Linked DNA regions of Rhodopseudomonas palustris. The protein of the gene in region 1 interacts with the protein of each later gene in a pairwise test. Links are inferred from orthologs where the notes say so. Each region holds a gene or a part of one and is shown on either strand. Other genes may lie near its edges. The genes, in order: RPPS3_RS15275 and rlmB.

What was found.
Region 2: the proteins of RPPS3_RS15275 (region 1) and rlmB interact in binary tests that used the Escherichia coli proteins (3 or more experiments, as listed by UniProt). The link is inferred for Rhodopseudomonas palustris from one-to-one orthologs.

Annotation. Positions count from the first base shown.
Region 1 is NZ_CP019966.1:3,272,645-3,275,871, reverse strand. What follows is about bases 1-2,914. They hold RPPS3_RS15275 (NAD(P)H-hydrate dehydratase), read left to right. Parts: upstream 1-664; coding sequence 665-2,164; downstream 2,165-2,914. Other genes in these bases: RPPS3_RS15270 (multicopper oxidase family protein), read right to left, coding at 2,213-2,914; RPPS3_RS15280 (P-II family nitrogen regulator), read right to left, coding at 1-252. In the rest of the region: more of RPPS3_RS15270, read right to left, coding at 2,915-3,227. UniProt on the Escherichia coli protein: Bifunctional enzyme that catalyzes the epimerization of the S- and R-forms of NAD(P)HX and the dehydration of the S-form of NAD(P)HX at the expense of ADP, which is converted to AMP.
Region 2 is NZ_CP019966.1:3,708,371-3,711,614, reverse strand. What follows is about bases 88-3,018. They hold rlmB (23S rRNA (guanosine(2251)-2'-O)-methyltransferase RlmB), read right to left. Parts: upstream 2,002-3,018; coding sequence 1,174-2,001; downstream 88-1,173. Other genes in these bases: RPPS3_RS17245 (hypothetical protein), read left to right, coding at 2,450-2,911; RPPS3_RS17260 (hypothetical protein), read left to right, coding at 601-1,101; RPPS3_RS17265 (hypothetical protein), read left to right, coding at 88-554. Also shown: more of RPPS3_RS17265, read left to right, coding at 84-87. UniProt on the Escherichia coli protein: Specifically methylates the ribose of guanosine 2251 in 23S rRNA.

The DNA.
Region 1 (3,227 bases):
GCCGGTCTGGGCGGCGCGCCGGATGGCGTCGATCGCTTTCTCGACCAGGTCGTCGGCGATCACGATCTCGATCTTCACCTTGGGCAGGAAGTCGACGATGTATTCCGCGCCGCGATACAATTCGGCGTGGCCCTTCTGCCGGCCGAAGCCCTTGGCTTCCGTGACCGTGATCCCCTGCAATCCGACTTCCTGCAGCGCTTCTTTGACCTCGTCGAGCTTGAACGGCTTGATGATGGCTTCGATCTTCTTCACTTACACTCTCCCCGGACTTCCCACGTCGTGAGTCGGCATGTGTATGCCAGATTGCGCGACGCTGCGCAGTTGATCGATAACACCGCGGCCGACTGGGTGAGCAACACCATCCCCAAATCCCGCCAGGCCGGAACTCGGAAAACGGTCGCGCAGACCCCGCCTCAAAGAGGCGAGCGCGAGGGATCGAAACTGGCTTCCGTAAAAGCAGGGTCCGTGCCAATTTGCGCATCGGCCGATTATGAAGCTTTATCAGGATATTAATCGCCCGCAGCGTTCACTGAGCGGATGCAAAATGGGCTTTGCCTGATCAATTGTTCAGCAATCAGCCTACCGATTGTGCATTTGAGGGTTTTGTCCGGTCTCGCACCGTTGATGCTGCCTTCGCTGCAGGCGACTGTACCGGGAATTGGGCATGGAACTGTTGACGCCCGCTGAAATGGACCGCGCCGACCTGTTGACGATCGCAGGCGGATCGTCAGGCTTCGCGCTGATGTTGCATGCCGGCCGCCACGTCGCCCAGGCGGCGATCGATCTCGCCGAGGAGGGCCCGATCCTAGTGATCGCCGGTCCCGGCAACAACGGCGGCGATGGGCTGATTGCCGCGACCGAATTAGTTGCGCTCGGCCGCACCGTGCATGTGATGCTGCTCGGCGAGCGCGAAGCGCTAAAGGGCGATGCGGCGCTGGCGGCGCGGGAGTGGAAGGGGCCGCTGTTGCCGTTCCTCACCCAGTCGATCGGCTCGCCGGCGCTGATCATCGATGCGCTGTTCGGCTCCGGCCTAAACCGGCCGGTGAAGGATCAGGCGCTCGAGGTGATCGAGGCGGTGAACCACAGCGGCGTGCCGGTGCTGGCGGTCGACCTGCCGAGCGGCATCAACGGCGCCACCGGCGCCGTGATGGGCGCGGCGATCCGGGCGCGCGAGACCGTCACCTTCTTCCGCCGCAAGATCGGCCACCTGCTGCTGCCGGGCCGGCTGCACTGCGGTCAGGTCCGGCTGGTCGATATCGGTATCGAGCCCGGAGTGCTGGGCGAAATCCGGCCGCAGGCGTTCGAAAACGATCCCGATCTGTGGCTGCCGGACTTTCCGGTGCCGCGTGCCGACGGCCACAAATACGGTCGCGGCCATGCGGTGGTGGTGTCAGGCGAGTTGTCGCAGACCGGGGCGGCGCGGCTTGCTGCGCGGGGCGCGCTCCGTGCCGGGGCCGGTCTGGTGACCGTGGCATCGCCGCGCGATGCGCTGGCCGTGAATGCGGCGGCGCTGACTGCGGTGATGGTGCGGCCGGTCGATACGCCGGATGAGCTCGGCACGATGCTGGCCGACCGCCGTTTCAACGCCATCGGGATCGGGCCGGGCGCGGGGATTGGCGACGAGACCCGCGGCAAGGTGCTGGCGGCGCTGGCTGCCGGTGCCGCGGTGGTGCTCGACGCCGACGCGCTGACCAGCTTCGCCGGGCATCCGGACGAGCTGTTCGAGGCGATCAAATCGGCCAGCAATCCCCAGGTCGTGCTGACCCCGCATGAAGGCGAATTCCCGCGCTTATTCAGCGATATGAGCAACAAAAATCCACTTCGCTCGAAGCTTGAACGAGTCCGCGTAGCGGCGCAGCGCTCCGGTGCCGTGGTGCTGCTCAAGGGCGCCGATACGGTGGTGGCGTCGCCGGACGGCCGGGCGGCGATCGCTGCCAATGCGCCGCCGTGGCTGGCAACCGCCGGCTCCGGCGACGTGCTGACCGGGATCATCACCGGCCTGCTGGCGCAGCGCGTCCCGGCGTTCGAAGCCGCCTGTATCGGCGTGTGGATGCACGGCGAGGCGGCGTGCGAGGCCGGTCCGGGTCTGATCGCCGAGGATCTGACCGAGACCCTGCCGGCGGTGCACCGCCGGGTCTATGACGCGCTCGGCATCGAGTACTGAGCGGTTCCGAAAAGAGTCTCTATTCCTCCTGGGCTTGGAACCGGACTCTCAGGTGACGAGATAGCTGCGCACTAGCCGCGGCTCCGACCATTTCGCCGCGTAGGACTCGATCAGCCACAGCCCGGGGTACTCGGCCGCGAAGGCGATGCGCTGGGTCTGGCCGGCGTCGATCGCCAGCGTGTCGAGCCAGAACGGCTTCCAGCCGTCATCGAGCCGGTCGAGCAGCCGGAAGTGGTGGCCGTGCAGGTGAAACACCATCGGCATGGTGGCGTGGTTGGTCAGCGCCAGCACCACGGTGCGGCCGCGCTTGACCTGAAACGCCGGGCCGGCCGCCGGGTTAAACTTGTCCGGCGCGAACCAATCGAGCTGCGCGTTGACCAGGGCGCCGAGCAGCAGCTCGGCGCGGAGCGCGCCGCCGAGCGGCAGTTGGCTGGGCAGGCCGTTGGCTGGCAGCGGCGCCGGCTGCGGCAGCGGCGCCGGGCGGAGCGGCGGATCGCCGGTATAGACCAGCTTGCCGAGCTCGGTCGGCTTGCCGCCATCGTGCAGGGTGATCGCCGCCCGCGATCCGGCGGCCTTCGGGGTGTCGATCAGCGCATCGACGCGGCCGCCCGGCGCGATCACCAGCGCACCGCCGCGCGCCAGGAACGGCTCCGCCGGCTGGCTGTCGAGGGCCATCACCCAGACGCTGTGATCTTCGATTTTGAGCGCGATCACATTGCGTTGGCAGGCGTTGATGAAGCGGAATCTAAATCGGCCGTTGGTCCGGACGGCAAACTCCGCCGACGGCTTGCCGTTGACCGTGTAGAGCCACGGCGTCGCGCCGGCATCGACGCCTGCGGGGCGGGGCTTGCCGTCGTCGCCGAGGCGATAGTCCTCGATCAGCACCACCTGATCGCCGTCGGCCTGCGGCGGCTCGGGCTCGGTGACGATCAGCGGCAGCGCCGGCATCGGTGCCGGTCCGGCGTCGGCGGCAAGTCGCAGATCGGCGAGCAGGGTGCCGGCCGATCGTAAGGTGAGCAGGAAGCTGTCGCTGCCGCCGGGCGGGACCGGCTGCATCTTCACC
Region 2 (3,244 bases), 440 kb from region 1 along the record:
AACCGTGCTCGCGCGTTAGGCTTACCGGTCGCGAGCGGCCGTGCCTTAACCCATCTGCCAGGCTTTTCCCTTACCGTTGGCGCATGTCTGATCCTTTCACCCTTCGGCGTCTGGCCCAGGCGCTCGCGCTGCTGACCGTGACCGCGGCTCCGGCTTTTGCCGAGAGCGGCGGGCGGGCGATCGTGATTCCCGGCCGGCCCGGCGTGCCGATCATCATCAACGGGCGCGACGCGTCCTATGCGACGATCGAAGGCGACTGGGGGCTGGAGAGCGGCAACCACGTGCAGCCGACGATCTATGGCAGCCGGCCGGTGGTGTATCCGGAGGTCGGCCACTATTACCCTGGCTCGAACCGGCTGCCCGGCTACGGCCGGCTGGAGGTCGAGCCGCCGGCGGACCGCAAGCTGCCGAAGCCGGCCGAGAGCTTCCATCAATCCTGGGAAGTGGAATCGCGGCCGCCGCAGCCGGCACCGCCGACCCCGATGATCGAACCCCAGGTGCTGATCGCGCCGCCGTTTGACGAGCCGCGGCCCGGTCCACGGCCGTACCGTTGATGGCCGCCCCCACGATCCCGACGACGACATCGAACAGGAGCGTAGTATGCGTACGATGATTTCCGGACTGGTCGCGGCGGTCGCCGTGGTGACCGCGAGCGCCGCACCGGCGCTGGCCTGCGGAGGAGGGCTGTTCGGCAATGGCTGCGGGCCGTGCGGCCCGGTGGTCAGCCCGTGCGGCAACGGCTACGCCACGTTCGAAACCGGCTACGGCTATGGCTACGGTACCGCGTCGTTTGAACGCCTGCCGGACCCGACCCGCTATTATTACGTCAACCAGGGCCCGGCCTATACCGGCCCCGGCCGGTTCGCGCCGCGCCCCTATTACGACGAGCGCGCCGTCTCGGTGTATCGCACCGGCACCGCCTACACCGGGGGCGCCTACGCGCACGCCATGACCCATCAGGTGATCGGCGAGCCGTCCTGGGGCCCGGCGGTGGTGCGCTATCACGGCCGCCATCACGCCCGCTCTTGGGCGCATCGCCACCATGCCGGCTGGCACCACGGCCACCGCAACCACGGCCCGGTGCATCACCCGCGCTATTGATTGATCGGTATTTCGCCAGCTTGAAAACGCCCGTCCGCAGCCGATGCGGGCGGGCGTTGTGCGTTCAGAACCTTAGCGGCGGCCCATCAGGCCGAGCCGGCTGGCCCCGATGTACAGCGCCAGTGCGGCCGCGTTGGAGACGTTGAGGCTCTTGATCTCGCCGGGCATGTCGAGCCGGGCGACGGTGTTGCAGGTCTGCCGCGTCAGCTGCCGCAGGCCCTTGCCCTCGGCGCCGAGCACCAGCGCCAGCGGCTGGCGCAGCTCGACCGCGGCGAGATCGTCGTCGCCCTCGCTGTCGAGACCCACCGTGAGGAAGCCGCGGTCGTTCAGCTCGGTCAGAGCCCGGGCGAGATTCTGCACCAGCACCAGCGGCACCAGCTCCAGCGCGCCGGAGGCGGATTTGGCGAGCACGCCGGTGGCTTCCGGGCTGTGCCGGGCGGTGGTGACGATCGCCTGCACGGCGAACGCGGCCGCCGAGCGCAGGATCGCGCCGACATTGTGCGGATCGGTGATCTGGTCGAGCACCAGCACGATGCCGTGCTGGGGCAGGGTGTCGATTCGCGGCACCTGCAGCGGATCGGCCTCGGCCAGCATGCCTTGATGCACCGCGTCCGGCCCGAGCTGGCGGTCGATCTCCGACGGCCGGACGATCTCCGGCGCGATTCGGGTGTCGATGTGCTCCTCGGCCAGCTTGCGGGCGGCGTTCTCGGTCAGCCACAGCTTGCGAATCTTACGCCGCGGATTGGCCAGTGCGGCCGTAACAGTGTGCCAGCCGTACAGGATCACGGGTCCGTCGCCATCGCGTTCGCGGGCTTCGCGGCGGAACCCGGCAGGGCGGGGTTTGCCGCGGGGCGGGCCATCGCGGCGGGAAAAGCGGGGATTCGGCAGTCTGTCGCTCATGGCGGCGCTTGTCTCACGCTCTCTTGCACAAGGCAATTTCGCTTCCACCGTCCGATATGACGAAGGAGTGTCGAAATCGTCATGGGGTTGGTTGACTTTAGGGGGCCGCATCGCCCATAACCGCGCCGCGTTGCAGGCCCGCCCGCGGGCTCGCTGCGGCTTCCGGTCCCGGTTTTGCCTGCCACAGGCGTTCGGCCGGCGGCACGGGCGGGGGAGTGTCCCGAGTGGCAAAGGGAGCTGACTGTAAATCAGCCGCCTCATGGCTTCGCAGGTTCGAGTCCTGCCTCCCCCACCATCCAGCCGATCGGTTTGCCAACGGCCGATGGTGTTTCCGCAGAGCGAAGAGCCGCGGAACGACTTTCAAAGACGATGGGTTTCGATCCGGCCCCTCAATCCGGCTAACCGATCTTCCGCCCCTGCGGTCTGTCCCTCATTCAGAGAAGCTCTCGTGCGCCCAGTTCTCCTGACGGCCTTGATTCTGATCGCGACGGCTGAAGCCGCTGTTGCCGCTCCCCAATTCGGCGGTGCGATGAAGCTGCCCGATGTAACAATTGCCGCACGTGCGACGGCAAGTGTGGATTTCGGCGCAGCCGTTCGCGATATCCTCAATGCCGAGCAGGTCATTCAGGCCGCGGTGCAAACCGGCAACGAACGGAAACTGGACGAGCAGTCCAGCCGGCTTCTTCAGCTGCAATCGACGCTCGTCAAGGAAACGGAGCAGGGTGACGCGCGTCGCGCGTGCTCGCAGGCTGCTGGCGACCTGTCGGCCGTCGCATCCCTGATGCGGCGCGCGACGCGGGGCGATGAGCCGGCGAAGGCGATGCTGGCAGCCGAAAAGACCGGGCAGTCCTACCGCGACCATCTGGCAAGCTGCGATAAGGCGATTGCCGCCGCCAATCCCAGCCGCTGAGGCGGCAATCGGTCTGGAAAGACGTCTGAGCTGCGGCCGGCGCGCGCAGTGGATTTGAAGGCCGACGGTATCAGCTACCGGTTGGTGACGTCCGGCGCGCGTTGCGGAAACTTCAGTGTGGAACAGCCGGCATCTGACCTTATCAACATGCACGGCAATGTCGCGGCTCGCGGATTTGCAACTGCTCTATTCTTAGTTACGCTCGGGGCAGTTGGATCTGGGAGGATCTCATGCGAGCTGTGATCTTGGTGGTTTTTGCCATCCTGTCGATGGCCGGTAGTGCATCCGCACAGAGCGTGGTGCCACAACGCGACATGTACGGAAATCTGGTCC